DNA from 4 places in the Kribbella flavida DSM 17836 genome. Region 4 is predicted to be linked to each of the others. Evidence: riboswitches for the same ligand, from Rfam matches in the RefSeq annotation. Region 4 holds a riboswitch; each other region holds the start of a gene.
The links. Region 4 has a riboswitch for ZMP and ZTP ahead of KFLA_RS10060 (metallophosphoesterase family protein). Riboswitches for the same ligand answer to the same signal wherever they lie in the genome.

Region 1 (7,782 bases), 3.1 Mb from region 4:
GCCGGGTGTACTTGCCGAGCACTCCGCGGGTGATGGCCGGCTCCTTCGGCGTCCAGCCCTGGCGGCGGCGCTCCAGCTCGTCGGCGTCGACGTGCAGCTCCAGGGTCCGGTTCTTCACGTCCAGCGTGATCCGGTCGCCGTCGCGCACGAAGGCGATCGGCCCGCCGTCGACGGCTTCCGGCGCGACGTGGCCGACGCACAGGCCCGTCGTACCGCCGGAGAAGCGGCCGTCGGTGAGCAGCAGGACGTCCTTGCCGAGGCCGGCGCCCTTGATCGCGCCGGTCACCGCGAGCATCTCGCGCATGCCCGGACCGCCCTTCGGGCCCTCGTAGCGGATCACCACCACGTCGCCGGCCTGCATGGTGCCGTCCTCGATCGCGTCCATCGCGCCGCGCTCGCCGTCGAAGACCCGCGCGGTGCCCTCGAACACGTCGGAGTCGAAGCCGGCGCTCTTCACCACCGCGCCCTCCGGCGCCAGCGAGCCGTGCAGGATGGTGATGCCGCCGGTGCCGTGGATCGGCCGGTCCAGCGCCCGGATGATCACGCCGTCGACGTCCGGCGGCGCGATGTCGGCGAGGTTCTCGGCCATCGTCTTGCCGGTCACGGTCAGGCAGTCGCCGTGCAGCAGGCCGGCGTCCAGCAGCGCGCGCATCACCACCGGGATGCCGCCGACCCGGTCGACGTCGGTCATCACGTACTGCCCGAACGGCTTGAGGTCGCCCAGGTGCGGCACCTTGTCGCCGATCCGGTTGAAGTCGGCCAGGCTCAGGTCGACCTCGGCCTCCCGGGCGATCGCCAGCAGGTGCAGGACCGCGTTGGTGGAGCCGCCGAGCGCCATCACGACGGCGATCGCGTTCTCGAAGGCTTCCTTGGTGAGGATTTGCCGGGCGGTGATGCCGTTGCGCAGCAGGCCGACGACGGCCTCGCCGGACCGGCGGGCGTAGCCGTCGCGGCGCCGGTCGACAGCGGGCGGCGCCGCGGAACCCGGCAGGGACATGCCGAGCGCCTCCGCCGAGGCGGCCATCGTGTTCGCGGTGTACATGCCGCCGCAGGCGCCCTCGCCGGGGCAGATCGCGCGCTCGACGGCGTCGACCTGCTCGCGGGTGATCAGGCCGCGCACGCAGGCGCCGACCGCCTCGAAGGCGTCGATCACCGTGACGTCCTTGTCGCCGAGCCGGCCGGGCATGATCGACCCGGCGTACAGGAAGACGCTGGCCAGGTCGAGGCGCGCGGCGGCCATCAGCATGCCGGGCAGGGACTTGTCGCAGCCGGCCAGCAGCACCGAGCCGTCGAGCCGCTCGGCCTCCATCACGGTCTCCACCGAGTCGGCGATGATCTCCCGGCTGACCAGCGAGTAGTGCATGCCGACGTGGCCCATCGAGATGCCGTCGGAGACACTGATCGTGCCGAACTCCAGCGGGTAGCCGCTCGCCGCGTGCACGCCGTCCTTGACCGCCTTCGCGAGCCGGTCGAGCGACAGGTTGCACGGGGTGATCTCGTTCCAGCTCGACGCGACGCCGATCTGCGGCTTGGCCCAGTCGTCGTCGCCCATCCCGACGGCGCGGAGCATGCCCCGCGAAGCGGTTGCCTCGAGCCCGTCGGTCACCGTACGGCTGCGGGGCTTGATGTCCGGAGTGCTGTTCGTCACCATGCTCCGACTGTATTCCTGCCCGGCCCCTTGGTCGCTCGGGGCACCGGGACCGGCCCCGGCGGCGCTAGGCTGTGGCCGCCGCGACTGGCGAAGGTGGAGTACCACCGGGGAGCGGCTGCCGGACCTGTTAGGCGTCGTCCGCCTGGGCGCCTCCGACGTTCCCGGAGGCCCCGATGCACCTGCGCCACGGCATGAACCCGCACCAGCCCGCCACCGTCACCCCGCTCGACGGCTCGCCGATCACGGTGCTGCACGGCGCGCCGTCGTACATCAATCTCCTCGACGCGCTGAACGCCTGGCAGCTCGTCCGGACCGCGAGCACCACCTTCGCTCGCCCGGCGGCGACGTCGTTCAAGCACGTCTCCCCCGCGGGTGCGGCGCTCGCCGGGCCGCTCGACGAGGTCCAGCGAGCCACCTTCGGCGTCGACCGGCTCGGTCCCGTCGCCAGTGCCTACGCCCGGGCGCGCGACGCGGACCCGAAGTCGTCGTACGGGGACTTCGGCGCCGTCTCGCACCCGGTCGATCCCGAACTGGCGGAACTGTTGCGCCGGCTGAGTTGCGACGGGGTGATCGCGCCCGGGTACGACGAGAGCGTGGTCGGCACGCTCTCGGCGAAGAAGCGCGGCGGCTTCCTGGTGCTGGCGGTGGACCCGGCGTACGAACCGCCTGCTGAGGAGGTCCGCGACGTCTACGGTCTTCGGCTCACCCAGCACCGCGACGATCTGCCGCTCACCCGCGACCTGCTCGACCCTGCATTGCCCGACGCCGCCGCCCGGGACTTGTTGCTCGGGCTGATCGTGCTGCGCTACACGCAGTCGAACTCGATCGCGCTGGTGCGGGACGGGATGACGATCGGCATCGGGGCAGGCCAGCAGTCCCGCATCGACTGCACCCGGCTCGCCGGCGCCAAGGCCGACACCTGGTGGCTGCGTCGTCACCCGTCCGTCGTACCGGATCCCGGCCTTCCGCTGTCGGCCCGGCAGGCGGCACACCTCGCGGCTGTCGACCGCCTCTGCCCCGCCGACCGTACGCCGTGGCTGGCCGGCCTCACCGACGTCGCGATGGTCTCCGACGGGGCCATCCCGTTCGCCGACAACATCGACGAGGCGGCGCGGCACGGCGTACGGACCCTGGCCGAGCCAGGTGGATCGCTCCGTACGCCGGAGGTGGTCGCCGCCTGCGCCGCGCACGGCATCACCGCCACGCAGACCGGCGTCCGCCTCTTCCATCACTGAAGCCTGGCCGACGTGCTCGGCCGCGGGCGGCTCAGCCGCCCGCAACGCTCGGCAGGACGAGCAGTTCGGCGCCGTCGGGCAGCTTGGTGTCCAGGCCGTCCAGGTCGCGGATGTTGTCGTCGCCCAGGAAGACGTTGACGTGCCGCCGCAACGTCCCCTGGTCGTCGGTCAGTCGCCGCCGCAACGCCGGATGCTGCCGCTCCAGCGTCGCGAACACCGACCCGACCGTCGCGTCCGCCGACGGCTCGACCTCGACCCGCTCTCTCCCGTCGGCGAACGGACGCAACACCGTCGGCAGCTTCACCTGGATCGTCACGTCGCCACCTCTAGCTCAGCACTGCCGCGCGGATGGTCAGGACGTCGGGCAGGTGCCGCGCGACCTCGGTCCAGGTGTCGCCCGCGTCCGCACTCGCGTAGACGCAGCCGTCCCGCGTCCCGACGTACACCCCGGCCGGCGATCCAGCGTCCACGCACAACGCGTCCCGCAGGACCGGCGCGTACGACGGCACGTCCGGCAGCCCCTTCGTCAGCGGCTCCCAGGTCGCCCCGGCGTCGCGGGACCGGAAGACCCGGCACTGCGCGTCGGTCGGGATCCGGTTGCCGTCAGCGATCAATGGGAAGACGTAGACCGTGTCCGGCTCGTGCGGGTGCACCACGATCGGGAAGCCGAAGTCCGAGGGCAGGCCGTCCGCGATCGACTTCCAGATCGCGCCGCCGTCGTCGGAGCGGTAGACGCCGTGGTGGTTCTGCGCGTACAGCCGGTCCGGCGCGTCCGGGTGCGCGGCCAGCTTGTGCACGCACTGGCCGAACTCCGGGTCGGGATCGGGCAGGAAGTACGCCTTGATCCCGTGGTTGGCCGGGCGCCAGGTCCGGCCGCCGTCCTCGGTCTGGTAGACCCCGCCGGTCGACATCGCCACGCTCATCCGGTCGGGGTCGGTCGGGTGCGGCAGCACGGTGTGGATCGCCTGACCACCGAACCCCTCACCCCAGTCCTTGCGGTGCGGGTGGTCCCACAGGCCGCGGACCAGCTCGAACGTCACCCCGCCGTCGGTCGACCGCCACAGCGACGAGGGCTGCGCACCGGCGTACACGACTCCGGGCTGGTCGGCCGGCGCGGGCTGGATCTGCCAGACCCGCTCGAGCGAGGCGCCGGCGTCGGCCGGGAAGCCGATCGAACCCTCCGGCGGCTCGTCCCAGCTCCGGCCGAGATCGTCGGAGTGGAACACGGCCGGGCCCCAGTGCTCGCTGGTGCCGCCGGCGAACAGGCGCGGGCGGTCCCCGCGCGTGTCCACCCCGACCGAGTAGACCCCCTGCATCTCGAAGTGCGGCCCGTCGAGCGTCCAGTGCTCCCGCCCGGCGTCGCTGCGCCCGATCCAGAGTCCCTTCTTGGTTCCGATCAGCAGTACGGCCTCGGACATCGTCGTCCTCCAGGTGTGTCTAGCGTGGCGGCCCTGCCACCACGTTGATCAGGGGTTCGCCGGTGACGTACCGCTCCAGCTGGGCCCGGACCAGCCGGGCGACCCGCGGCGCGAACGCCGTCGAGGCACCGCCGCGGTGCGGGTTGATCAGCACGTTCGGCGCCGACCAGAGCGGGTGACCGGCGGGCAACGGCTCGGGGTCGGTCACGTCGAGCGCGGCCCGGATCCTGCCCGTGCCCAGCTCGGTGACCAGCGCGGCCGTGTCCACGACGACGCCGCGGGCCACGTTGACCAGCAGGGCGCCGTCCTTCATCCGGCCCAGGAACTCGGCGTTCACCAGGCCCTTCGTCTCTTCCGTCGCCGGGGTCAGCAGGACGACGACGTCGGCACGCGGCAGCAGTGACGGCAGCTCGGTGATCGGCGCGACACCGTCCCGGGCCCGTCGCGCCACCCGGATCACGTCGCACTCGAACCCGGCCAGCCGCCGCTCCAGCGCCTCCCCGATCGAGCCGTAGCCGAGGATCAGTACGGTCCGGTCCGCGAGCGAGTCGTCGATGCCGGGATCGTCCGGCCAGATCCCGGCCTGCTGGTTGGTGACCGCGGTCGGGATCCGGCGGTAGGTCGCGAGGATCAGCCCGACCGCCAGCTCGGCCGTCGACGCGTCGTGCACGCCGCGCGCGTTGCAGAGCGTCACGTCCCGCGACAAGTGCGGCAGGACGTTCTCGTAGCCGGCCGTCTGGGTCTGCACGACCTTCAGCGCCGGCATCTCCCGGACCATCTCGACGACCCGGGAGCTGCCCATGTAGCTGGGCACGTAGAACTCGACCTGGTCAAGGTCCGGCGGCAGCTCACCCCCCGCGTAGAACGACGCCTCGATCCGCTCGGGCAGCCCGCCAAGGAAGCTGCCGGGGTCCTTCCACGGCAGCCACGTGATCACCGAATCAGCCATGCCCAGAACCTACTCGGCACCGCCGACAGTAGGCGACCGTTCGGTCGTCATCCCTGCACCGGCAGGCGATCGGCCGGTGATGCCGACCAGGCGGTCCAGCAAACTGGCGTCCTCCGGCACCCGCACCGGCGTACCCCACAACTCCGGTACGGGCGGCTGCCGGAGGAACTCGGCGACATGGTCGTAGCAGGCCTGGGTCGTCTCCGCCGGGAGCTCGAGGTCCTGCCCGGTCGCCTGCGCCAGGTCCCACCCGTGCACGACGAGCTCGGTGAGGGCGATCTTGCCCCACTCCGCTCGGCTCAGCCCGAGCCCGGCGAGATCCGACGTGCCCTCCCACGCGGCCGGACGTGCCCAGGCCGTGGACAGCCGCTCCACTCGCACCGCGAGCGTCTCCCGCCATCCGGCCGCCGCGAAGTCCAGCGGTTCACCGCTGCCGTCGCCCCCGGCCGCGCCCGCGAACCCCCGCGCGCCGTCGTCCACGTGCGCGATCAACTGCCGCACGTCGTACTCCGCGCACGGCGTCGGCCCGCCGAGCGCCTCCTGCGGGATGCGCTGCACCACCGCAACCAGCGCCCGTCCGGCCGGTCCCAGATCGATCATCGGTTCCTCCTCGTGTCCCCGGCGACGTCGGAGCCGCCGGCACCGTCTCGACATCCAGTCGCAGAAAAATTTCCACCCATCCGCCCGGGCTCCGTCGTAGTCTGACCGGGTGCCTTCGACATCGGGTTTTGCCTCAGGTGTGGAACACGATCGGGCGGTCGGACGACTCCGGGCGTCCTACCAGCGCATTCCTCCCGGTGCACCGGTCCGGCTGGCCAAGCGCAGCTCCAACCTCTTCCGGCCCCGGGCCGCGGTCGAGACGCCCGGCCTCGACGTCTCCGGGCTGACCGGCGTCGTCGCCGTCGACCCGGACGCCCGGACCGCCGACGTCCAGGGCATGTGCACCTACGAGGACCTGGTCGCGGCCACCCTGCCGTACGGGCTGGTCCCGATGGTCGTCCCGCAGCTCAAGACGATCACCCTCGGCGGCGCGGTCACCGGCCTCGGCATCGAGTCGTCCTCGTTCCGCGCGGGGCTGCCGCACGAGTCCGTGCTGGAGCTCGACATCCTCACCGGCGCCGGCGAGATCGTCACCGCCCGCCCGGCCGGCGAGCACGCCGACCTGTTCCGGACCTTCCCGAACTCCTACGGCACCCTGGGCTACGCCACCCGGCTGCGGATCGAGCTCGACCGGATCTCGCCGTACGTCGCGCTGCGGCACGTGCGGCTCGGTCTGGAGGAGCTGGCCCCCGCGATCGACGAGATCGTTGCCACCGGCACATACGCCGGCGAGCCGGTGCACTTCGTCGACGGGGTCGCGTTCAGCCCCACCGAGGCGTACCTGACGCTCGGCCGCAACAGCGACGCCGCCGTACAGACCAGCGACTACACCGGCCAGCAGATCTACTACCGGTCGATCCAGCAGCGCCCTACGGACTTCCTCACCGCCCACGACTACCTGTGGCGCTGGGACACCGACTGGTTCTGGTGCTCGGCGGCCTTCGGCGCGCAGAACCGGTGGGTCCGCCGGCTGTGGCCGAGCCGGTGGCGGCGCAGCGACGTCTACCACAAGATCATCGGCCTGGAGAACCGCCACCAAGTTGCCGCGCGCATCAATCGGCGTCGCGGCCTGCCCGACCGGGAACGCGTCGTCCAGGACGTGGAGATCCCCGCCGCACAGCTGGCGGGGTTCCTGCGCTGGTTCGACGCGGAGGTCGGCATGCGGCCGGTCTGGTTGTGCCCGCTGCGGCTGCGCGGCGACGAGCCCTGGCCGCTCTACCCGCTCGCCCCGGGCACGACGTACGTGAACGTCGGTTTTTGGGGCACGGTGCCGATCGCTGCCGGCGCGGCCGACGGCGACGTGAACCGCCGGATCGAGGCCGCGGTCGCCGACTTCGGTGGCCACAAGTCGCTGTACTCCGACGCGTACTACGACCGGGACACCTTCGACCGGCTCTACAACGTCCCGGCGCTGACCGAGGTGAAAAAACGCTACGACCCCGACGCCCGGCTCACCGGGCTCTACGAGAAGGCGGTGACGCGCCGATGACGGCGACCTTGGCGACGCAGATCTCCATTGCTCAGGCACTGACCGCCGTGACGCCGGACGGGCTCCCGTTCCGGTTCACCGCCTACGACGGCAGCGCGGCCGGCCCCGAGGACTCCCCGATCCACATGCACCTGGCGACCGAGCGCGGCCTGTCGTACGTGCTGACCGCGCCGGGCGACCTCGGCATGGTCCGGGCCTACGTGCAGGGCGACCTGGAGATCGAGGGCATGCACCCCGGCAACCCGTACGAGCTGATGCGGACGATGCTGAACCACCTGCACTTCAAGCGCCCGACGCCCGCGGAAGCCCTGCGTATCGTCCGCGGCCTCGGCTGGAGCCACCTCAAGCCGCCCCCGCCGCCGCCCCAGGAGCACCTGCCGAAGTGGCGGCGTACGTTCGAGGGTTTGCGTCACTCCCGCACCCGCGACAAGGCCGCGATC
Region 2 (7,782 bases), 1.4 Mb from region 4:
CAGCGGCTCCACCTTGCGCAGCGCGCAGCACGTGTCCGGGTCGCGGGCGAACAGGTCCTTGCCGTACTCCGCGTCCTGCTCGGCGACGGTCTGCTTCGGCGTCGCGTTGATCAGGTTGATCGGCAGCGTCGCGGCGACCGCGTCCCGGGTGCCGATCGTCTCGGCGAAGTGGTAGCCGGTGTCCAGGAACAGCACGTCGACCCCGGGCGCCGCCTGTGCCGCCAGGTGAGGGAGAGCGCCGTCGGCCATCGAGGCGGTCACCACGAGCTCGTCGCCGAAGGTCTCGCGGGCCCAGGCCAGCACCTCCAGCGCCGACGCGCCGGCGAGTTGCTCGTTCGCCTCCTCGGCGAGCGTCTTCAAGTCAGTACTCATTCCACCCTCACCCGCAGTCCGATCATCTTCAGCTGGAACACCCGTGCGCACGGCCGGCACTCCCAGGCGCCGTGCCCTTCCTCCGACGGACGGAGGTCCTCGTCCCCGCAGTAGGGGCAGTACAGAGGTGCAGCCCGCTCGCTCACTGCAGTGCCTCCTCGTCCGCACGGACGACCCACTGGGCGAAGCGCTCGCCGTCGGACCGTTCCTTCAGGTAGTTTTGGGTGACGCGCTCGATGTAGTCGGTGAGTCCCTCCGCGGTGACCTTGTGGCCGCGCAGCTTGCGGCCGAAGCCGGCGTCCAGGCCGAGGCCGCCGCCGAGGTGGACCTGGTAGCCGGGCACCTGCGTGCCGTCGGCCCCGAGGACGAGCTGGCCCTTGAGGCCGATGTCGGCGACCTGGATCCGGGCGCACGAGTTCGGGCACCCGTTCACGTTCACGGTGATCGGTACGTCGAGGTCGGGGATGCGCTCCTCCAGCTCGTCGATCAGCTGGGCCGCGCGGGCCTTGGTCTCGACGATCGCCAGCTTGCAGAACTCGATCCCGGTGCAGGCCATCGTGTTGCGCCGCCACGCCGACGGCCGAGCCTGGAAGCCGAGTGCGCCGAGCTGCTCGACCAGCGACTCGACCTTCGACTCCTCGACGTCGAGCACGATCAGCTTCTGCTGCACGGTGGTCCGGATCCGGTCCGAGCCGTGCGCGGCGACCACGTCGGCCACCTTCGCCAGCAGCGCGCCGGACACCCGGCCGACCACCGGCGCGACGCCCACGTAGTACCGGCCGTCCTTCTGCCGGTGCACGCCCACGTGGTCACCCTGGACGGCGGGCACTTCGGGCGCCGGGCCGTCGATCAGCTTGCGGTGCAGGTACTCGTCCTCCAGCACCTGGCGGAACTTGTCCATGCCCCAGTCGGCGACCAGGTACTTCAGCCGGGCGCGGTTGCGCAGCCGGCGGTACCCGTAGTCGCGGAAGATGCTGACCACGCCCTTCCAGGCCAGGTGCACCTCCTCGAGCGGGATCCACGCGCCGACCCGCTGGGCCAGCATCGGGGTGGTGGACAGGCCGCCGCCGACCCACAGGTCGAAGCCCGGTCCGTGCTCGGGGTGCACCACGCCGACGAAGGAGACGTCGTTCACCTCCGGCACCACGTCGTGCGACGGGTGGCCGGTCATCGCGGTCTTGAACTTGCGCGGCAGGTTGGAGAACTCGGTGCTGCCGATGTACTTCTCGACGATCTGCTCGACCGCCGGCGTCGGGTCGATGATCTCGTCGGCGGCGATGCCGGCCACCGGGCTGGAGATGATCACCCGGGGCACGTCGCCGCAGGCCTCGGTGGTGTAGAGACCGACCGCCTCCAGCTTCTGCCAGATGGCCGGCACGTCCTCGACCCGGATCCAGTGCAGCTGGATGTTCTGCCGGTCGGTGATGTCGGCGGTGTCGCGCGCGTAGGTGCTGGACACCTCGGCGATCACCCGCAGCTGCTCGGTGCTGAGCTGGCCGCCCTCGATCCGGACCCGGAGCATGAAGTACTTGTCGTCCAGCTCCTCCGGCTCCAGCGTCGCGGTCCGGCCGCCGTCGATGCCGGGCTTGCGCTGGGTGTAGAGACCCCACCAGCGGAACCGGCCGCGCAGGTCGGCGGGGTCGATCGAGTCGAAGCCCCGGTGCGCGTAGACGTTCTCGATCCGGGCCCGGACGTTCAGGCCGTCGTCGTTCTTCTTGTTCTCCTCGTTCTTGTTCAACGGCTCGCGGTAGCCGAGCGCCCACTGTCCTTCGCCCTTGCCTTTGCGGGGGCGGGCCGGCTTACGGGGTGCGGAGGTGACGCCAGTCATCTGGGGGCGTGTCCTTGTCTCTACAGACAGGTGCGGCCGCGATGGGGGCTCGAAGCGTCGTCGGTTCGATCCGGTCTGCGCGGTGCGCACCCAGCGGTGATCAGGTGATCAGGGGGCCGTGACCGGCCCGGCGGGGTGGCTGTCAGAACGTCGAAGGACAACAGATGGCGCTGCGCATCCGCCCGAGGTCGACGTGAATGCGACCTACGAGGTGGGTGGTCAGGGCAGCGAGCATGCCCACAACGATCAGCGCAGGCGGCTGACAAATCAACTCCCAATCCTGCATCGCGAGATGCAATCTCACCATGCAGACATGTCTAGCGCTCGGCTCGACTTTGATTCACGCTCAAAAATCACTTCACAAGATCCCTTGCACAAGAGCTCTTGTGGTAATTAGCATGCTGGATATGAGTCCTGCCAACCGCCGAACCGCCGATGCCTCCGTGATCGCCGCCATTCACCATCCGCTGCGTCGCCGGCTGATCGACCTGCTCGGCGTCAACGGCCCGGCCACCGCGTCGCGCCTGGCCGAGGCGACCGGCGAACTGGTCGGGAACGTCAGTCACCACCTGAAAGTGCTGGCCGCGGCAGGCGTCATCGAGGAAGCGCCGGAGCTGGCCCGGACCCGGCGGGAGCGGTGGTGGCGCAGCGCCAAGGCGTCGTACACGTGGTCGTTCGCGGACGCCGGTGGTGATCCGGCCGGCGAACTGGTCGCGGAGACGGCCGAGGAGGCGAATCTGGCTCATCACGCGACCAAAGTGCGGCAGTGGTTCGGGTTGCGGCCGGAGTACGACGAGAGCTGGATCCGGGCCGCGTTCTCGTCCGAGAGTTGGGTCACACTCACCCCCGAACGCCTGGAGGAGCTCGGCGAGCGGATCCGCGCCCTGGTCCAGGAGTACGCCGATGCGCCGTCCGACGGCGCGGGGGCGGAGCCTGTTTTCGTCTTCGCCCACGCCGTCCCGGCCCGGCCATGACCGCGACCGCGCCGGAGGTGGTTTTTCCGCCTCTGGCCCGGGACAGACGGGTGCAGGGCTGGATTCTTTCGGCCGGGGTTTCGCAGGCCGGCGACGTCGCCTGGTACGTCGGGCTGGCGTGGAGCGCCGCGCAGGTCACGACACCCGCCGGGGTGGGGCTGGTGATGGGCATCGGCGCGCTGCCGCGGGCGCTGGTGCTGTTGTGGGGCGGCGCGCTGGCCGATCGGCTCGACGCGCGCCGGACGATGATCCTGGCCAATCTCGGGCGGATCCTCGTGCTCGCGGTCGCGGCAGCCGTCGTCGGCCTGGCCGGGGTGTCGGTTCCGTTGTTGCTCACGGTCGCGGCGGTTTTCGGTGTGGTCGACGCGATCTACACGCCGGCGGCCGGAACGATGCCGCGGCGCATGGTGCGCGGTGACGACCTGGTGAAGCTCGCCGCCGGGACGCAACTGGCGAACCGGCTGGCGGTCTTCGTCGGCGCCCCACTGGGTGGTCTGCTGGTCGCCCACGGCGGGCTGGCGGCCGTGATGCTCGTGAACGCGGCGTCGTTCGCGGTGATCGCCATCGCGCTGGTCTGGATCGTGCGCCCGCGCCTGCCACAGGTGTCGTCCGGGGGAGCGTCGGTCCGGGCGGATCTGCGAGCGGGCTTCGCTTATCTGCGCCGAGATCTGCCGGCGCGGACCCTGGTGATCGCGCTCTCCGGGCTCAATCTGTGCGTCGGTCCGGTCCTGGCAGTCGGGCTGGTGCAGCGGACCTCGTGGGCAGGGTGGGGTGCCGGTTCACTCGGGCTCTTCCAGGCGTGCTCGGGCCTGCTGGCGGCGGCCGGCGCGGTCCTTGCGATGCGCTGGAAGCCGTCGAACCCGGCCCGGACCGGTCTGCTCGCGTTGATCTTCCAGGCCGCCGGATGTGCGGCGATCGGACTGGTGCCGCGGGCCGGCGTGTTCGTGGCGATGGGCGTGATCGGCTTCACCGCGGGGCTTGCCTCGGCGCAGCTGTCGGCGGTCTTCCAGCGGACCGTCGACCCGGGCTACCTGGGGCGGACGAGCAGCATCGTGAGCTTGTCGGACGAGGCCCTGATGCCGGTGGCGATGACCGGCTTCGGCGCTCTGGTGTCGCTGGCCGGGATCGCGGCTGCCTGCGGGCTCATCGGCGCGTTCTTCGCTGCCCTGATGCTGTGGTCGGCCGCACGGATGAGGCGGCCCCCCGAACAGGGCGGACCGGGGCGACTCGATCGCCGGAAGAAGCAACCGGCGCCCGCTCCTGAATGAGGAGTGGGCGCCGGTTCTCCGGGCGGGGCTGTCAGTTCAGGTCGAGGCCCGGGTAGAGCGGGTGCTTGTCGAGCAGCTCGGCCGAGGCCGCGCGGGTCTTGTCGGCGACGCCGTCCGCCAGCACGTACTTGGCCTTGGACGCCGCGCCGGCCGACGTGGTGGTCGGGGTGACGCTGGACAGCACGTCGACCATCAGCTCGGCGACCCGGTCGAACTCGTCCACGCCGAAGCCGCGCGTGGTGAGCGCCGGCGTACCGATCCGCACGCCCGAGGTGTACCAGGCGCCGTTCGGGTCACGCGGTACGGCGTTGCGGTTGGTGACGATGCCTGCGTCGAGCAGCGCCGACTCGGCCTGCCGGCCGGTGATGCCGTACGACGAGACGTCCAGCAGCACCAGGTGGTTCTCGGTGCCGTCGGTGACCAGCTTCACGCCGCGCTTCATCAGGCCCTCGGCGAGCGCGACCGCGTTGTCGGCGACGGCCTGGGCGTAGGTCTGGAACTCCGGCCGGCGGGCCTCGGCCAGCGCGACGGCCTTGGCCGCCATCACCTGGCTGAGCGGACCACCGAGCACCATCGGGCAACCCCGGTCCACCGCGTCGGCGTACTCGGGCTGGCACAGCACCATGCCGCCGCGCGGGCCGCGCAGCGACTTGTGCGTGGTGGTGGTGGTGACGTGCGCGTGCGGCACCGGGTCGAAGTCGCCGGTGAACACCTTGCCGGCGACCAGCCCGGCGAAATGCGCCATGTCGACCATCAGGGTGGCGCCGACCTCGTCGGCGATCTCGCGCATCTTGGCGAAGTCGATCTTGCGCGGGTACGCCGAGTAGCCGGCGATCAGGATCAGCGGCTTGAACTCCCGGGCCGTCGCGGCGACCTTGTCGTAGTCCAGCAGCCCGGTCTCCGGGTCGGTGCCGTAGGAGCTCTGGTGGAACATCTTGCCGGAGATGTTCGGCCGGAAGCCGTGCGTCAGGTGGCCGCCGGCGTCCAGCGACATGCCCAGCATCTTCTGGTCGCCGAGCGCCTTGCGCAGCGTGGTCCAGTCCTCGTCGGACAGGTCGTTGACGTGCTTGGCGCTCGCCTGCGCCAGGGCCGGGGACTCGATCCGGTTGGCCAGGATCGCCCAGAACGCGACCAGGTTGGCGTCGATGCCGGAGTGCGGCTGGACGTAGGCGTGCGGAGCGTCGAAGAGCGCTTTCGCGTGGTCCGCGGCGGCCTGCTCGACGGTGTCGACGTTCTGGCAGCCGGCGTAGAACCGGTGGCCGACGGTGCCCTCGGCGTACTTGTCCGAGAGCCAGTTGCCCATCGTCAGCAAGGTGGCGGGGGAGGCGTAGTTCTCGCTCGCGATCAGCTTGAGGGAGGAGCGCTGGTCATCCAGCTCGGCGCGGATCGCGCCGGCGATGGTGGGTTCCACCGCGCCGATCACCTCGAGCGCGTTGCGGTAGGCGGCCGACGCGGCAGTGGCGTCGAAGGGTTGAGTCATCGTTGTCTCTCCTGCGGTTGCACTCGGTCGCTGGGCACCCAGGCGCACGGTGCCCGCGTCTTCTCGCTCCCCGGTGGTTCTCCACCTCACGCGCCAGTCGCGACGCGGTAACCCTAGCGCGTACCGGTCCGATCAGAGGACGCGGTCGACGATGCCACCGAACGGAGTGGTCCGCGGCAGCGTGCCGAACACGCCGCCCCAGTCGCCGGCCAGCCGGGAGGCCACGAAGGCGTCCGCCACGTCGGGCGGTGAGTACCGGACGAGCAGTGAGGCCTGCAGGCAGGCGGCCATCCGCGCGGCGAGCCGGCGAGCGCCCGCTTCGGCCTCGGAAACGTCGGAGAGCGCTTCCAGTACGTCGGTCACCGCGGCATCGAGGCGCGGGTCCGCACCCTGGGCCGCGCCGACCTCCAGCAGCCAGGCCTGCAACGACTCCGGGCGCCGCAGCGCGCGCAGCACGTCGAGCGCGTTCACGGTTCCCGACCCTTCCCAGATCGAGTTGAGCGGGGACTCCCGGAACAGCAGCGGCAGGCCCGACTCCTCGACGTAGCCGTTGCCGCCGAGGCACTCCAGCGCCTCGGCCACCATCGCCGGCGTGCGCTTGCAGACCCAGAACTTGGCCAGCGGCAGCGCGATCCGCCGGAACGCCTTCGCCTGCTCGTCGCCGGCCTCGGCGGCGTCGACGGCGGCGGCGAGACGCATCCCGAGAGCGGTTGCCGCCTCGCTCTCCAGGGCCAGGTCGGCGAGCACGTTCCGCATCGCCGGCTTGTTGCGCAGCAGCCCACCGAACGCGCTGCGGTACGACGTGTGCCAGGTCGCCTCGACCAGGGCGCGGCGCATGAGAGCGGCCGAGCCGAGCACGCAGTCCAGCCGAGTGGCGGCGACCATCTCGATGATCGTCCGGACCCCGGTGCCCTCGTCGCCGAGCCGGTAGCCGACGGTGCCGTGGAACTCGACCTCGCTGGACGCGTTGGAGCGGTTGCCCAGCTTGTCCTTCAGCCGCTGCAGGGCGAATGCGTTCCGGTTGCCGTCGGCAAGAACTCGGGGGACGACGAAGCAGCTCAGTCCCTCCGGCGCCTGCGCCAGGACGAGGAAGACGTCGGCCTGCGGCGCCGAGCAGAACCACTTGTGCCCGGTCAGCAGGTACTCGTCGTCGGCACCGGTGGGGGTCGCTGCGCCGACGCCCGACGGCGCCCCGGCGGCCTCGGAGCCGCGGCGGGACGGGGTCGCGGTGGTCAGGTTGGACCGGACGTCGGAGCCCCCCTGCTTCTCGGTCATGCCCATGCCCGCGAGCACGCCGGCCTTGTCCGCGACCGGCAGCCGGCGGACGTCGTACTCGGGGGCGGCGAGGCGGGGGATCCATTCGGCGGCGAGGCGGTCGGAGGTGCGCAGGGCGGGCACCGCGGCGTACGTCATGGAGACCGGGCAGGCGTGACCCGGCTCGACCTGGGACCACACGTAGAAGCCGGCCGCGCGGGCCAGGTGCGGCGCCGGGCGGTCGCTCGTCCAGGGCGCGGCCTGCAGGCCGAAGCCGACCGCCTTGTCCATCAGCCAGTGCCAGGACGGGTGGAACTCGACCTCGTCGACCCGGTGGCCGTAGCGGTCGTGCGTCTTCAGGACCGGCGGGTGCTGGTTCGCCGGGAGAGCGTGAGAGAGCGCTTCCTGCGTTCCCGCCAGTTCTCCGATCGCGGTCAGTCCGGAGTCCTTCGCCAGGTCCGCGTGCGGACGCAAAGCGTCACCGAGCGCCTGGTCCTGGGTGAAGAAGTTCACTCCCTGAAGTGGGGGAGCCTGATTCGTTACAGCGTTTGGGTCCGCCATGTCAGTACGGTAAGCGGTATGGCACGCTCTGGGTCAGCGCGAGGC
Region 3 (7,782 bases), 1.3 Mb from region 4:
CCTCGCCGATCTGGTCGGCAACCGCGCGTACGTCGGAGTGCCTCCGGGGAAAGGGTACGCGCTCGACCGAGAAGGGTTCGCCGTACACCACGTCGACCCGGCTCCCGCGGGGCGGGAACAACTCGATGTCGCCGCCGGGCAGCCGGGTCCCGAGCAGCGCGACCGGCAGGATCGGGGCGCCGCTGACCATCGCCAGGTAGGCCACTCCGGTCCGGACCCGGCGGAAGTCGCCCGGCCCGCGGGTGCCTTCCGGGTAAATGCTCAGCACGTTGCCGTCGCGCAGCACCTTGATCGCCTTGCGCACCGCGAGCGTGTCGTACGTCGTCCGGTCGACCGGGATCTGCCCGGCCAGGTGCAGCACCTTGCCCTGCACTCCCTGGAACGCCTCGATCTTGCCGAGCTGGTGCAGCATCCGCGGCGCGATCGCGCCCAGCAGCGGTCCGTCGAGCAGGCCGAGGTGGTTCGGCGCGAGCAGCACCGGCCCGGTGCGCGGGAACCGCTCGTCGTGGTGCACGGTCAGGTCGTAGCGCCAGCGCAGGTACGGCCGGACGGCACGACGAAGCACCGTACCGAGCCGGTACGGCAGCGGTGCCAGGTCGTCGGTCCGGGGCAGCTCGTGATGCCCGGTCAGTTCGGCCCTCATGACTCCTGGTCGCGCGGGGCGGCCTCGGCCTCCTTCGCGAGCCGGCTGATCACGTCGACGACCTCCTCCAGCGTGAGGTGGGTGGAGTCGATCGTCACCGCGCCGTCGGAGGCGACCTCGAACTGGGACACGGTGGCGTCGTCGGCGTCGCGGCGCACGATCTGGTCGCGCAACTGCTCGGCGGTCACCGACCCGGCGGCCAGCTCGGCCTTGCGGCGGGCCATCCGGGCCTCCTGGTCGGCGGTGAGCAGCACCTTCAGCTCCGCGTCGGTGGCCACCACGGTGGCGATGTCGCGGCCCTCGACCACGATGCCGCCGCCTGGCTGAGCGGCGTCGATGATCTCGCGCTGGCGGCGGATCAGCTCCTTGCGCACGTCCAGGTTGGTGGCGACCTTGCTCACGTTCTCGCTGATCCGCGGGTCGCGGATCGCCTCGGTCACGTCGCTGCCGTCGGCCGTGAAGTGGGCCAGGCCCGGGTCGGTGCTGATGCCCAGGTCGACCGCGCGGGCCCGCTCCGCGACCGCCGTGACGTCGGTCAGGTCGAGCCCGTGCTCGAGCACCGACCAGGTCACCGCCCGGTACATCGCGCCGGTGTCCAGGTAGCTCAGACCCAGCCGGGTGGCCACTCCACGGGCCGTGCTCGATTTACCGGAACCGCTCGGGCCGTCGACAGCGATGATCATGGGCGGAAGATTACCGGTGCACGACCCAGCCACGCTCGGTCAGTACCTCCACCAGCTGGTCGACCGAGGCCGGCTTGACCGCCAGCTCCACCTCACCGACCGGGCGGCCCGGGCTGTGGTCGATTCGCAGGTCCTCGACGTTGGCCCCGGACGCGGCGGCGTCGGCGAACAGCCGGGCCAGCTGACCGGGCCGGTCGGGAATCGTCACCAGCACGGTGACCAGCTCGATGTGCGGCGTACCGTGCTTGCCCGGCACCCGGACCGCGCCGGAGACACCCCGCCGCAGTACGGCGGTCACCTCGTCGTCGGTCTCCTCCTTGCTGAGGGCAATCAGCAGCCGGTCCAGCTCGTCGCGGATCTGCTCCAGCAGTCCGCTCAGCGCCGGTGAGTTGGCGGCGACGATCTGCGTCCACAGCCCGGGGTCGCCGGCCGCGATCCGGGTCACGTCGCGCACCCCCTGGCCGGACAGCTCCAGGTGCTCGGCGGGAGCGTCGACCAGCGTGCCGGCCGCCAGCGAGGACATCAGCTGCGGGAGGTGCGAGACCCGGGCGACGGCCAGGTCGTGGTCGGGCACGGACAGCTCGACCGTACGTGCGCCGCAGGCCTCGGCGAGCCGGCGGACCAGCTCCGTTGCGTCCGGATCGCTCGTCTCGTGCGGCGTAATCGCCCAGGTGGCGCCCTCGAACAGGTCGGCGCGGCCGGCCAGCGGGCCGTTGCGCTCGGAGCCGGCCATCGGGTGGCTGCCGACGTAGCGAGCGAGGTCCGCCGTCCGGCCGCTCGCCGCGGTGAGCGCCTTGGCGTCGGCCAGCGGCTTGCCCTTGACGCTCGCCGCGTCGGTGACGACGGCATCGGTCTGCTCCAGCTGTTCGGTGATCACCGCGCCGACGTGGTCCGGCGGGACGGCGACCACCACCAGCTGCGGCTCCAACTGAACCAGCCGGGTGCCGGCCCCGATCCGCTCGGCCATCAGCGCGTTGTCGGGATCGGCGTCGACCACCTCGACGACCACGCCGAGCCGCGCCAGCGCCAGTCCGATCGAGGTCCCGATCAGGCCGGTGCCGACGATCCGGACCGGTCCACGCAGCTCGGTCACGGGGCCTCCCGGTCTGGACTGAGGAGTGGAGGGAGCGAAGCGACCGGAGCGACGAGGGAAGACCGGGAGTCACAGCCCCGTGACCCGCGGCGCCGGAGGCGACGCATCAGCACAGTCACGGGGCCTCCCGGTCTGGACTGAGGAGTGGAGGGAGCGAAGCGACCGGAGCGACGAGGGAAGACCGGGAGTCACAGCCCCGTGACCCGCGGCGCCGGAGGCGACGCATCAGCACAGTCACGGGGCCTCCCGGTCTGGACTGAGGAGTGGAGGGAGCGAAGCGACCGGAGCGACTCGCCTGTGCACTCTCACTGGGCGCCGGTCAGGTCGGGGCGCAGCGCCACCGCGCCGTGCAGGTAGACGTGCTGGATCTTGTCCCGCGACCGCGGCGACTCCGCGTGCACCATCATCCGGACCACCCGCGGCAGCGCGTGCGGTACGTCGATCTCCTGCATGCACATCAGCGGTACGTCGGTCAGGCCGATCTGCCGGCCGGCCACCGCCGGGAACTCCGAGTGCAGGTCGGGGGTGACGGTGAACAGGATGCTGATCAGCTCCTCGGCCCCGAGGTCGTTCGCCTCCAGCACCGCCCGGACCAGCTCGGCGGTGCGCTCGAGCAGGTGCTCGCGCTCGTCCGCCTCGAGCTGGGTGGCACCCCGGATCGCCCGTACCGCCACTGTGCCTGCCTCCTCGTTCGTCCTGCTCACCTCGCCCGGCGCCGGTTCCGGCGCTGGACACCGGTCTCAACATTAGGTCAGACCGGGCGAGCGCCGCGTCATCGTCTCGCCGTTTGCGCCTCCGCGGCGTCGACGGTCTGCTCCAGCAGCAGCGCGATCGTCATCGGGCCGACCCCGCCGGGCACCGGCGTCAGCAGGCTCGCCACCCGGGCCGCCTCCTCGGCGTGCACGTCACCGACGTTGCCCTCGTTGTACCCGGCATCGACCACCACCGCGCCCGGCTTGAGCCAGTCGCCGCGGACGAAGTTCGGCTTGCCGACCGCGGCGACCACGACGTCGGCCTGCCGGACCAGCTCGGGCAGGCCGCGGGTCCGCGAGTGGGTGTAGGTGACGGTGGCGTTCGATGCCAGCAGCAACATTCCGGCGGGCTTGCCGAGAATCGGGCTGCGGCCGATCACGACCGCGTGCGCGCCGGCCAGCGGGACGTCGTACGCCTCCAGCAGGCGCAGGATGCCGCCGGGGGTGCAGGACCGGAGGCCGGGTTGGCCGAAGGCCATCGCGGCGAACGAGTGCATGGTGACGCCGTCGACGTCCTTGGCCGGCGCGATCGCCTCGAACGCGGCCCGCTCGTCGATCTGGTCCGGCACCGGGTGCTGCAGCAGGATGCCGTGCACGGCCGGGTCCTCCGAGAGCCGGGTCAGCTCGGCGACCAACTGCTCGGTGGTGGTCTCGGCGGGCAGCACGACGCTGACCGAGCCGATACCGGCCTTCTTGCTGCGGTTCTGCTTCATCCGCACATACGTCGCGGAGGCCGGGTCGTCGCCGACCAGCACGGTGGCCAGGCACGGCTGGACGCCGGTCGCGTCCTGCAGCTTCCGGGCCCGCTCGGCAGCCTTCGCCACCATCTCGGCGGCCAGGTCGGTGCCGACCATCGGCCGGGCGGTGTTGGTGAGGTCCTGAGAACTGGTCGTGGTCATACGCGCTCCTTCGGGCGTCGGCGAACAGGTCGTCGTGCCCAGGCGCGCGGCTCAGCCGGTACTCCGGCGGGCCGGTCCCCGGTGGTGCTCCACCTGAACGCCAGTAGCGGCCCGCCGGACAGTCTACCGGCCTCACGACACCCCGATGCCTTAGTCGCGGGCCCCGATCGCGTCCACCGGACGCCGGCGCAGTGCTCGCCGGGTCGGCAGCATGATCGACAGCAACCCGAGCGCGACGACTCCGGCCGCGGTGAGTGCGCTGGTGACCGGAGAGAACGTCGGCATCGCCGTGGCGCCCTCGCTGAGACCGAGCGCGACGCCGACCATCGGCGGCAGGCAGAGCAGCGTGCTGACCACCAGGGCCAGGCCGATCACGACGCCCGACTCGACCAGCATCATCCGGCGGACCTGCCGGTTGCTGATACCGACCAGCCGGAGCAGGGCGAACTCGCGCCGCCGGGCCGTCGTCCCCATCACGAGGCTGTTGGCGACGTTGATCGCGACGTAGCCGAAGAGCGCGGCGAGCAGGATCAGGTTCGTCCAGCGGTTGAGGTCGAGCCCGGCCTGCTGTGCCTCCGCCATGGTCGCGCGGTCGGCGAGCACGACGCCCAGCTCACCCTCGATCTGGTCGGTCAGACCGGCCGCCAGGGTGCTCGCTTGCACCCCGGACCCGGCGCGGACGAGGACCGAGTCGTCGAGACGGGTGGACAGGTGGTCGAGCAGCACGTCGCGCGGCAGCGTCACGTCGCCGAAGCCCATGCCGTGGTGGTAGATCGCCACCACCTCGGGCGTCAGCCGGGTGCCGTCGCCCAGGAACAGTTCGATCTGTTCGCCGAGCCCGGACCTGGTCTGCTGGGCCGCGGACTCGCTCAGCGCGACGGTCCCCTCCCCCACGAGTTTCGTGGTGTCGCCCTCGCGGACGTCGAGGTCGAGGGTGTCGGCCAGGTTCGCGGCGACGACGCCCTGGGCCGGGAAGCCGAGTGTCTCCTGCACCGAACCGTCGGCGGGACTGGCAAACCGGATGGTCGCGGGCCCCCGGGTCACCGCCGTCGCGGTCCGTACGCCGGGCGTCTCCCGGATCCGGTCCACCAGGTCCGGCGACAACCCCGCGCCCGCGCTGGCCACCACGAGATCGGCGACCACGCCCTGGTCCGCCTGCCGGCCGGCCTCCTTGACCTGCGCGGCGCCCACCGACACCTGCACGATCATGATCGTGATCGCCAGGACCAGCGGTACGACGGCAGCCGCGACCCGGCGGGAGTTCTGTGTGGTGTTGGCCGCGGCCAGGTAGCTCGCCGCGCCGCCCGAGCGACGTAGGAACGGGCCGACCAGCGCCAGCGCGCCCTGGACGATGCGCGGGCCGAGCAGACCGACGGCGATCACCAGGACCAGCGACGAGGTCGCGGCCAGGATGGTGCCGACGTCCCCGGCGAAGAACAGCGGCATCGCGCACATCACCAAGCCACCGACCAGCAGCACGAGGCCGATCAGCGTCCGGACCGGGCCGAGCCGCGGGGTCTCCACACTCGACTCCCCCAGCGCTTCGACCGGCCGGATCTTCACCGCACGGCGCGCCGACATCCAGCCCGCGAGCCGCGCGGTCAGGACCGAGAGCACCACCGCGGCCAGCAGCGGCAGCGGCAGCAGGGAAAGCCCGTAGTCGGCCGGGATCACCCCGACCCCGACGAACGCCGCGCGCAGCAGCCAGACCAGTCCGTAGCCGAGCACCGCGCCGGGCACCGAGGCGGCCAGCGACACGATCAGGATCTCGGCACCGATCAGCCGGTGCACCTGCCGGGGCGTGGCGGCGACCGCGCGCAGCAAGGCAAGCTCCCGGCGCCGCTGCTGGACCGACAGCCCCAGCGTGCTGGCCACCACGAACATCGCGACGATCGCCGCGATGCCGCCGAACGAGCCCGCGACCGCCATCAGCAGCGAGGACGCGGCCGAGGAGTCCTGGAACTCCAGCTTGCCCATGCCGTCGCCGGTGGAGGTGGTGACGGCGCCGCCCAGCCGCTGCTCGATGGTGTCGGCCAACTCGCCCGGATCGACGCCGGGCGCGGCGAGCACGCCCACGGCGTACAGGTGGCCGGGCTTGCCGGACAGTTGCTTGGCCTCGTCGTCGGTGAACAGGACGACCGGCTGGCGAAACGTGCCGGCTGCCGGGTCGACGATGCCGGTCAGCCGGTAGGTGGCCGGCCGCGATCCGACCGCCAGCCTCACCTGGTCACCGATCACGTAGCCGCCCGCGGTCGCGGCGGCCCGGTCCAGCGCGACGTCGGAACGGGCTGTGGGCAACGACCCGTCCCGCACCGTCAAGGGGCCGAGCGCAACGGAACCGCGACCGTGCCCGTACGGCGTGCTGCCGTCCTCGCCGTGGACCAGGGCACCGGTCTTACCGGCCAGGGTCAGCCGGAACGAGTAGTCCGGCACGGCCTGCGCGACCCCGGGCACGGCGGCGATCTCGCCGAGCCGGTTCGCGGCCAGGGGAACGTGGTCGCCGAACTCGGTGTCGGGCGACTCGGCGACCGCCAGCTTCTGGTTCGCCGCCACCATCACCGACGCGCCGGCGTACCGCTCGGGGCTGATCCCGGCGAGCAGGCCGGACTGCAGCAGCAGACCGCAGGCGGAGATCAGCGCGGCTCCGCAGAACAGGGCGATGAAGGCACCGGCGAAACCGGTCCAGCGGGTCCGGAGCGTGCTCCACGCGAACGAGAACACGATCACCACTCCCCGAGGTGCGTCAGGTGCGCGGCGACGGTCTCGGCGGTCGGATCGGCGAGCTCGCCGGCCAGCCGGCCGTCGGCCAGGAACACGACCCTGTCCGCCCAGGACGCTGCGACCGGGTCGTGCGTCACCATCAGGATCGTCTGGCCGAGCGAGTCGACGAGCGAGCGCATCAGCTGCAGGACCTGCTTGCCGGTCCGCGAGTCGAGCGCCCCCGTGGGCTCGTCCGCGAACACCGCTTCGGGGCGGGTGATCAGCGCTCGCGCGATCGCGACTCGTTGCTGCTGGCCACCGGACAGCTCACTGGGCCTGTGGGTGAGCCGGTCGCCCAGTCCGACCTCCTGCACGATCTGCGCCAGCCACGCCTCGTCGACCGGCACGCCGGAGAAGCGCAGCGGCAAGGTGATGTTGTCGCGCACGGACAGCGACGGGATCAGGTTGTAGGCCTGGAAGACGAAGCCGATCCGCGTCCGGCGCTGCACGGTCAACTGCTTCTCGTCGAGCCGGGTCAGCTCGGTGTCGCCCAGCCACACGGTGCCCGAGGTCGGCTGGTCCAGCCCGGCCGCACAGTGCAGGAAGGTGCTCTTGCCGGAGCCCGACGGGCCCATCACCGCGGTGAAGCTGCCCCGCCGCAGGCCGAGCGAGACACCGTCCAGCGCCCGCACCTCGGTCGCCCCGGTCCGGTAGGTCTTCGTCACCGAGTCCAGTGTGACGGCGTACGCCGGGGCCTCCGCGACCAGAACGGCGGCGCCGTCGCCCTGCTTGCTGCGCCCTCTGCGCTGCTTGAACATGTAGCCAACCTTCCGGACCTACCACGAGACGAATCAGGACTCCTCTCACGGTAGGAAAGCCGGCCTGCGTGCACAGTCCAGCCAGAACCCGACTTCGGGGTACAGCCAGCTCTACCTTCCGGCCCGAGCCGGCTGCATGATCCGGCGATCGGTGGAGCGGATCATCCCGCGCGACGCAGTACCAGTTCGGCGAC
Region 4 (7,782 bases):
CGTCCTGCCCGGTCACGTGTACGCCGCGCTGGCGTGCGCCGGGCTCGGGCGGCATGACGACCTTGCCGTACTCGTCGATCGGCTCGAACCGTTCCGCGGCGAGCACGTGGTCGGAGGCGGTGTCGCCTACCTGGGACCGGTCGAGCTCGCCCTCGGCCGGGCCGCGGCCGTGCTCGGACGCCTCGACGCGGCGATCGAGGACCTGAGCACGGCGGTCCGGCAGGCCGAGAGCGCCGGCGCTCCGGGATTCGTCGCCGAAGCGGAGTACCACCTGGCGGTCGCCTTGCGCACGCGGAGTGGTCCGGGTGATCGCGAGCGCGCGGCGACGGTGGCGCGGGACGCCGATCGACTCGCGAGGTCGCTCGGCATGACCGCGTACGCCGGTCGCCTGCCCGTGGGGGACGCGCCCGGAGGCCTCAGTCCCCGCGAGGCAGAGGTGGCCGCTCTGGTGGCCGAAGGGCTCACCAACCGGCAGATCGCCGAGCGGCTGGTGCTGTCCGAGCGGACCGCTCAGAACCATGTCCAGCACATCCTGACCAAGCTCGGTTTCACCACCCGCAGCCAGATCGCGGCCTGGAGCGCGCGCTCCTTGAGTACGGAGATGAGTAGTCCGGCGGATTCCGCGACCAGCGCGCCTTCCTAGCGTGGGTTGTGCGGCCGGATCCGGTCGCACCAGTCCAAGGAGGCAGTCATGCAGTGGATCGCAGTAGCCACCCCGCCGTTCGCATCGATCGAGAAGTTCGACCAGGTACTGGCCCGGATGGGCACGGAACCCGAGGGCCTGGAAGCCCGTTACGTGGGTACGTCGAACGACGGGCTCCGGGTGATCACCCTGTGGGAGTCGAAGGCCCACGCCGACAAGTTCTTCGCCGAGCAGCTCGGCCCGGCCCTGGCGAAGGTCCTCGGCCCCGAGCCGGCCGGTGCGCCCCAGGTCGTCGGCATCGAGGTGGAGCGCAGCTACCAACGCCAGCCGGTGGGCTGACGAAGGCGGCACCAGGCGTTCGGTCCGGCCGTTACATCCGCCTAGGCCGGATCGTCGTCAACCTGTCGTGCTGTCCTGGGTTTCGCAGGTGCAGTCGCGGCCGGTTCGATCATCCGAGGGCTTTGCGTAGCAGAGCGGCCAGCTGGTCCTGTTCTTCACCGGAGAGGCGTCCCACCGCTGCCCGGGCGAAGGTGAAGGCCTTCTCGAACCGCCGGTTGACCTCGTCCCCGTGCGGGGTCCGCGCGACCAGCCGGGCGCGGCGATCGGCGGGGTTCGGTGCACGGGTGACGAGGCCGAGTGCTTCGAGACGGGTGACGATCTGGGTGATGTTGGAGGCATCGCAACCGAGCTCCTCGGCCAGTGCGCCCATGCCGCGGCTCTCGCCGAGGCGCCCGAGGACACAAGCCTGCGCCGCGCTCAACGAGAGCTGGGCCGCGGCCGACTCATAGGCGCGGTCGTACACGTCGACCAGCTCGAACAAAGCGGCTTCGGCCTCGGACGAGGCCGTTGTCGGCCCGCTCGGGAGTGCCATGGCGCCAGCATAGCAAGGTGCTTGATTCACTCAAGTACTGTCGTCTACAGTGATGCTTGATCCAATCAAGCAATCGAGGAGAACGCATGCGGACGTCAGCAGCAAACAGCCCAGCCGCCGGGACGCCGTCGGTGATGAAGGCGGCGGCCCTCGATCGGTTCGGCGGGGTGGAGGAGCTGGCGCTGCGATCGGTGCGGGTTCCTGCCGTCGGCGAAAACGACGTCCTGATCCGGGTCGAGGTCGCGGGCGTGGCCTCCTGGGACGCGGTCGAGCGCGAGGGACGCTATGACGGGGTGTTCGGGGTTCCGACGACCTTCCCGTACGTGCTCGGTTGGGACGGCGCCGGCACGGTGGCCGCTGTGGGCCGTAACGTCACCCGGTTCGAGCTCGGCGACCGCGTCTACGCGGCGACGATGCCTGCGACGCGGGGTGGTTTGTACGCGGAGTACGGCGTCGTCGAGGCGGAGTACGTGGCGCACGTTCCCGATCGCTTGTCGACGGAACAAGCCGGCGTCATGGCCTGGGATGCGTCGACCGCCCTGAGCGGGCTCGATGTGCTCGGCCTGAAGGCGCACGAGACGCTGATGGTCTTCGGCGCCAGCGGGGGCGTCGGCCACATGGCGGTGCAGTTGGCGCGTCACCGCAGACTGCGGGTGCTCGCCGTGGCGTCCGGTGATGACGGCGTCGAGCTGGCCAAGCGTCTGGGCGCGGACGCGGTCATCGACGGTCGCAAGGACGACGTCCTGGCGGCGGCGTCCGGGTTCGCCCCGGACGGACTCGACGGCGCCCTGGTCACAGCAGGCGGCGAGACGGCCGAGCGCTCTCTGAACGCCGTCAAACGCTCCGGGCGCATCGCCTGGCCGAACGGCGTGACGCCTACGCCCAGAACATCACCCGCTGCGGCGACCTCCTCGTTCGACGGCGATCGTACGCGGTCCGGCCTGGAGCGACTGAACGAAATCATCGCAACGAGCACCTTCGAACCCCACATCGCCCGCACCTTCACGTTGGACCGGATCAGGGACGCCCACCACACCCTCCGCGATCACTACGTCGGAAAGCTCGCACTGAGAATCGCCTTCAGCGACAGCTGAGCTCTGGTGGAGGATGGAGGCCATGGACATCGAACGCAACAAGGCGACGGCCCGCCGGTTCTTCGAAGAGGTCTTCACTGCGGGGCGGCTCGACGTCATGGACGAGATCGCGTCCCCCGAGCTCAGGGCGCAGGGGTCGTTGCCTCCCGGCCTGCCGGATCGCGGGCCGGCGCCCTACAAGCACACCGTCGAGATGTTCCGCCACGCCTTCGCCGAGCTGCACCACGAAATCCATGCCCTGGTGGCCGAAGGAGATCTGGTCGCCGTGCACGTCACGATGACCGGCAGGCATGTCAACACCTTCCTGGACGTTCCCGCGACCGGCCGACGCGTCGTCTACCCCGGCATGGACCTGATGCGCTTCGACTCCGAACATCGCCTCGTCGAGCACTGGACGGCAACCGACGACCTCGGACTCCTGCAACAACTGGGCATCCTTCCGGACGACCAGCCGTGGTCGTCTCCGATGCCGCCGCTCTGACCGGCGGGAGCGTATCCACCGCCGCCGGCACCGCGGTCAGTCCTCGTGGTCGACGTCGCGTCCTGACAGCGCGTCCATCAGGTAGACCTGCTCGCCGACCGCTCGATCCCGGGCGTGCAGGACGTGGAAGGTGGGGGAGAACGGCCCGCCGAGGTCGACCACCGTCGCGCTTGCTCCCTTGACCGCCCGTTCGAGCTGCGGAGGGGTGGTCAGGTCGATCCGCGTCACCACGCCCGGCGTGACCCAGACCGGTACGCCGGCCAACGTCGCCGCGAGCTGGAGGTGGAAGTGCCCGCACAGGACGGCGCGAACGTCACGACCGGCCAGGACCGAGGCCAGCCGGTCGGAGTCGCGGAGGCCCACGGTCCCCATCAGTACGGACGACTCGAGGTAGACCGGTGGGTGGTGGACCACGATGACCGTGCCGGATGATGCCGGTGTCTCGAGAAGGTTTGCCAGCCATTGAAGCTGGCGGTCGCTGAGAGCGCCGTGCGCAGCACCGGGGACCAGACTGTCGAGGGTGACGATCCGGACTCCGTTCACCTCGCTGACTGCGACCCGTTCCGGACCGCCGGATTCCATCAGTCGGCCCAGGTCGGTCCCGTCCGGGCCGAGGTGGCCGGATCCCAAGGCCGTAGCGAACGTGGACCGGTCGTCGTGGTTGCCGGTGCAGTAGACGTGCGGAATGCCGCGCGCTGCCGCGAAAGCTGCGACCCGGTCCCGCACCGCCACGCAACCCTCGACGGAGCCGTCGTCGGCGATGTCTCCGCTGACCACCACCAGGTCGAGGTCGGGCAGGTGCCGCGCATCGTGCAGCATGCGCTCCAGGGCAGCGACCGCATCGACGCCGTCCTCGTCGCGACCGTCGCGGCCGACCTGGGTGTCGGACAGGTGCAGAATGCGGTGGCGTACGGACATGGGGGCTCCTCATCATCGCGATGAGGCCACCCAGGCGGTCGATGTCCCGGCTTCACTCCCCGGTGGTGACCCACCCTCGCCAGTCGTGTCCGACCAGCCTACGAATCCGCGGTGCCACTGCTCGATCTCACCGGGGCGCCCACCTTCCCCGGCGTACGACGCCCGGCCGCTCGTCGCCGATCAGCGCACGAGCCGGAAGAACGTCCGGATCGTCGTCCCGGCCGGGAGTCGTGATCGGGTCGATCAGGTGGACGCCCGCGACGTGCTCGGTGGTGATGATCACCAGCTGAAAGGCGTCCGCCGGTCAGCGGCGCGATCAGCTGCCGGAATTCCACGAACGAGCTTTGCCAGCCAGGGATCAGCAGCGCGGCCTCGGGCTCGGGGGAGGCCGGACGTGCAGGAAGTGCACCCGCTGCCCCTGGATCCCGGCGAGGAACTGGGGACAGCGGTTCAGTGCTGCCTCGTGCTTGCGCCAGTCGTAGCCGGTTCGCCAGTACTCGGCGAGTCCTCGGAGGTACCCCGTCGGCATGCCGTAGGTCCAGCCGACCCCCGGGCACCTAGAAGGGTTCACCGGCTGGTGAGGAGCTGCCTGTAGAGGGCGACCGTGCGTCCGGCTACGTCCTTCCAGCCGAACTGCGTGACCGCGCGTTCGCGGCCGGCCTTGCCCATCGCTGCGGCTTTGGCGGGGTTGGCGACGAGGTCGTTGATGCCGTTGGCGAGTTGGGTTTCGAAGGTGGCGGGGTCGTTTTGGTCGTAGCGGACCAGGGTGCCGGTGAGGCCGTCGTGGACGACTTCGGGGATGCCGCCGACCGCGGAGGCGACGACGGCGGTTTGGCAGGCCATTGCTTCGAGGTTGACGATGCCGAGTGGTTCGTAGATCGAGGGGCAGCAGAAGGCCAGTGCGTGGGTGAGGACTTGGCGGACGTCTTCGCGGGGCAGCATGTCGGAGACCACGAAGACGCCGTCGCGGGCGGCCTTCAGCTCGTCGATCAGGGCGTCGGTTTCGGTTTTCAGTTCGGGTGTGTCGGCGGCGCCGGCCAGGAGTACCAGTTGGACCGAGGGGTCTAGTTGGAGGCCGGCGCGGAGTAGGTGTGGTACGCCTTTTTGCCGGGTGATGCGGCCGACGAAGGTGACGTAGGGGCGGTTGAGGTCGACGCCGAGCCGGTCCAGGACGTGGGTGGCGGGGTCGGGGTGGTAGAAGTCGGCGTCGATGCCGTTGGAGATGACGTGGACCTTGGCGGGGTCGACGGTGGGGTAGCAGTCGAGCACGTCGTCGCGCATCCCGTTGCTGACCGCGATCACCGCGTCGGCGGCTTCGTATGCCGTGCTTTCGGCCCAGCTGGACAGGCGGTAGCCGCCGCCGAGCTGCTCGGCTTTCCACGGTCGGCGGGGTTCCAGCGAGTGTGCTGTCACCACGTGGGGGATGTCGTGGAGGAGTTTGGCCCAGTGGCCGGCCATGTTCGCGTACCAGGTGTGGGAGTGGACCAGGTCGCTGTTGCCGACTCCTGCGGTCATGGTCAGGTCGGTGGACAGCACCCGCAAGGCGGCGTTCGCGCCGAGTAGCCGCGGGTCGTCCTCGGAATGCGCGGTCGCACCCGCCCGGGGCTCGCCCATGCAGTGCACGTCCACGTCGAGCAGGCGACGCAGCTCACGGACCAGGAAGTCCACGTGCACCCCACCGCCCCCATAGATGTGCGGCGGGTACTCCCTGGTCAGCACGGCGATGGTCACTGCGCTGCTCCCACTAGCAATTTGTTCATGCCGTGAGCATAATGGGTTCGGTGATGCCGTCAACTGCCACGGACCTTCGCCAGGCCAATCTGACCCGAGCCCTCCGCGCCATCCACACAGCAGAAGCTGACCTGACCCGCGCACAGCTTGCTCGTGAGCTCACCTGTACCAGGGCGACAGCTGCGGCGTTGGCAGCGGATCTGCAGGACCTCGGCCTGATCACGGTGTCGGAGACCGAACTGACGCGACGAAGGGGTCGCCCCAGCACCCGGCTGACGCCGGCTGCCACCGGACCGGCAGTGATCGCGGTGGAAATCGGGGTGACGTGCGTGCGGCTGGCCACCGTCGGTCTGGGTGGGCGCCTGAGCGCTGTCGAAAGCACTGCACTGCAGAATCACGATGTCGACCATGTGCTCGGCCTGGCGAGAGACATGCTTCGCGAGCGACTGCGGTCGACCCCACAACCATGCGTCGGCGTGGGAATCGCTGTCCACGGACTCGTCGACCAGCTCTCCATGACCTTGGTCTCTGCGCCGAATCTCGGCTGGGACGACACCGACGTTGTCGCACAGCTCGATCTACCGCCCGGCCTGCCGGTGCGGATGGACAACGTCGCCCACTTGTCAGCGCTGGCCGAGTCCAGCCGCGGGCGCGGACGCGGCTTCGCCACGGTTCTCTACCTGCATGCCGCTGTCGGGCTGGGCGGGGCCCTGGTCCTGGACGGCCATCCGGTCCGCGGACGGCGGGGCTTCGCGGGTGAATTCGGTCACCTGCCCTTGGGCCGGAGCGAGCAACCGTGCCGGTGCGGCGGCTGGGGATGCTGGGAACTCGACGTGGATCAGCCGGCGCTGGCCCGCGCGGCGGGACGGCCGTACACCGCTCGTACGGTCGCGACGGTCGCCCGCAAAGTCCTGGCCGACTCGACCCGTGGCGACCAAGAGGCAAGGTCGGCCGTCGACCAGGTGTCGGCACTGCTCGGGCGGGGGATCGGGGCCTTGATCAACGTTCACGATCCCGATCTGGTCGTGCTCGCCTGCCATGCCGCCGACCTGCTGGCCAGTTCTCCGCAGATCGTTGTCGAGCAGGCTCGGCGTGGTTCGATGAGCGCACACCGACCCGCGCTGCCGCCGATCGAGCCGGCTGCTCTGGATGCCGACGGTGCGCTGGTCGGCGCGGCGGACTCGCTCTTCGACTTCCTCGTGGAATCGCCCACCGCGCTGACAGGCCGTACGGCGGCCTCGGCCGCCCCTCTCGATCGGCTGCCCTCATGACCGCAGTGAGCTACGCAGCGGAGCTGCAGTTCGCGTTCGATTTCGTCAGCCGCTCCGTCCGGGAGATTCTGCGCACCGCGGAGCAGGCGTACCGAATCGACACCAAGCGCGATGGCACGGTCGTCACGTCGGCGGACCTGGAGATCAACCGATCGTTCATCGAACACGTCGTCGATCGCTTTCCCGGGGACAGCGTGCTCGGCGAAGAAGCCAGTCACTCCGCCGCGGGCGGCAACGGTCGCACCTGGGTGATCGATCCGATCGACGGCACTCAGCAGTTCATCCTCGGAGTCCCGGTCTTCATGACCTCGATCGCGCTCGTCGTCGCCGGCCGACCGGTTCTCGGTGTGCTCTCGAACCCGTCGACCCGCGACCTGTACTGGGCAACGACCGGCGGTGGCGCTTTCCGGAACGGAACCGCGATTCACGTCTCGACCCGCGACGGCCGTACCGAACCGCTCACTCTGGTCGGCGCCGGCGCCATGCCCACCCCGGCCGGCCTCGATGCCGACACCTTGCTGGAGACTTTCGTCTCGCCCACCTTCCGAACCACCGCGCACCGATTCCCCTGGCCGACGGTCTTCTCCGGCTGCAAGGTCGCAGAAGGTACCTGGGACGCAGATCTCTACGACAGCACCGGGGCCCATGACGTCGCCGCCATCTGCATCCTCGTCAGGGAAGCCGGAGGCACAGTCACGAATCGACACGGCGCAGACCAGCGCTACGACACAGCCGTCGACGGCTGCGTCTCCTCCAACGGAGCCCAACACTCC

Region 1: linked by a shared signal. The riboswitch ahead of KFLA_RS24240 (5-aminoimidazole-4-carboxamide ribonucleotide formyltransferase) and the one ahead of KFLA_RS10060 (metallophosphoesterase family protein) in region 4 are both predicted to bind ZMP and ZTP.
Region 2: linked by a shared signal. The riboswitch ahead of KFLA_RS16505 (glycine hydroxymethyltransferase) and the one ahead of KFLA_RS10060 (metallophosphoesterase family protein) in region 4 are both predicted to bind ZMP and ZTP.
Region 3: linked by a shared signal. The riboswitch ahead of KFLA_RS16015 (bifunctional 5,10-methylenetetrahydrofolate dehydrogenase/5,10-methenyltetrahydrofolate cyclohydrolase) and the one ahead of KFLA_RS10060 (metallophosphoesterase family protein) in region 4 are both predicted to bind ZMP and ZTP.

Annotation. Positions count from the first base shown of each region.
Region 1 is NC_013729.1:5,266,764-5,274,545, forward strand. Features, by position in the region: gene ilvD (dihydroxy-acid dehydratase) at 1-1,651, opposite strand, end outside; ZMP/ZTP riboswitch at 1,722-1,806, shown strand; gene KFLA_RS24240 (5-aminoimidazole-4-carboxamide ribonucleotide formyltransferase) at 1,825-2,886, shown strand; gene KFLA_RS24245 (ubiquitin-like small modifier protein 1) at 2,918-3,202, opposite strand; gene KFLA_RS24250 (WD40/YVTN/BNR-like repeat-containing protein) at 3,213-4,304, opposite strand; gene KFLA_RS24255 (2-hydroxyacid dehydrogenase) at 4,324-5,253, opposite strand; gene KFLA_RS24260 (TIGR03086 family metal-binding protein) at 5,263-5,853, opposite strand; gene KFLA_RS24265 (FAD-binding oxidoreductase) at 5,993-7,342, shown strand; gene KFLA_RS24270 (class I SAM-dependent methyltransferase) at 7,339-7,782, shown strand, end outside.
Region 2 is NC_013729.1:3,567,050-3,574,831, forward strand. Features, by position in the region: gene KFLA_RS16485 (phosphoadenylyl-sulfate reductase) at 1-372, opposite strand, end outside; gene KFLA_RS16490 (nitrite/sulfite reductase) at 515-2,200, opposite strand; gene KFLA_RS16495 (ArsR/SmtB family transcription factor) at 2,608-3,174, shown strand; gene KFLA_RS16500 (MFS transporter) at 3,171-4,442, shown strand; gene KFLA_RS16505 (glycine hydroxymethyltransferase) at 4,474-5,922, opposite strand; ZMP/ZTP riboswitch at 5,952-6,033, opposite strand; gene KFLA_RS16510 (acyl-CoA dehydrogenase family protein) at 6,055-7,737, opposite strand.
Region 3 is NC_013729.1:3,449,188-3,456,969, reverse strand. Features, by position in the region: gene KFLA_RS35635 (lysophospholipid acyltransferase family protein) at 1-643, opposite strand, end outside; gene cmk ((d)CMP kinase) at 640-1,326, opposite strand; gene KFLA_RS16025 (prephenate dehydrogenase) at 1,337-2,419, opposite strand; gene aroH (chorismate mutase) at 2,725-3,093, opposite strand; gene KFLA_RS16015 (bifunctional 5,10-methylenetetrahydrofolate dehydrogenase/5,10-methenyltetrahydrofolate cyclohydrolase) at 3,192-4,070, opposite strand; ZMP/ZTP riboswitch at 4,100-4,188, opposite strand; gene KFLA_RS16010 (ABC transporter permease) at 4,221-6,791, opposite strand; gene KFLA_RS16005 (ABC transporter ATP-binding protein) at 6,794-7,588, opposite strand; gene KFLA_RS16000 (glycoside hydrolase family 84 protein) at 7,750-7,782, opposite strand, start outside.
Region 4 is NC_013729.1:2,126,289-2,134,070, forward strand. Features, by position in the region: gene KFLA_RS10035 (ATP-binding protein) at 1-643, shown strand, start outside; gene KFLA_RS10040 (hypothetical protein) at 692-982, shown strand; gene KFLA_RS10045 (MarR family winged helix-turn-helix transcriptional regulator) at 1,092-1,514, opposite strand; gene KFLA_RS10050 (quinone oxidoreductase family protein) at 1,682-2,608, shown strand; gene KFLA_RS10055 (ester cyclase) at 2,631-3,089, shown strand; gene KFLA_RS10060 (metallophosphoesterase family protein) at 3,126-4,007, opposite strand; ZMP/ZTP riboswitch at 4,029-4,104, opposite strand; gene KFLA_RS38240 (hypothetical protein) at 4,135-4,290, opposite strand; gene KFLA_RS38245 (epoxide hydrolase N-terminal domain-containing protein) at 4,366-4,578, opposite strand; gene glgA (glycogen synthase) at 4,575-5,738, opposite strand; gene KFLA_RS36550 (ROK family protein) at 5,792-7,009, shown strand; gene KFLA_RS35430 (inositol monophosphatase family protein) at 7,006-7,782, shown strand, end outside.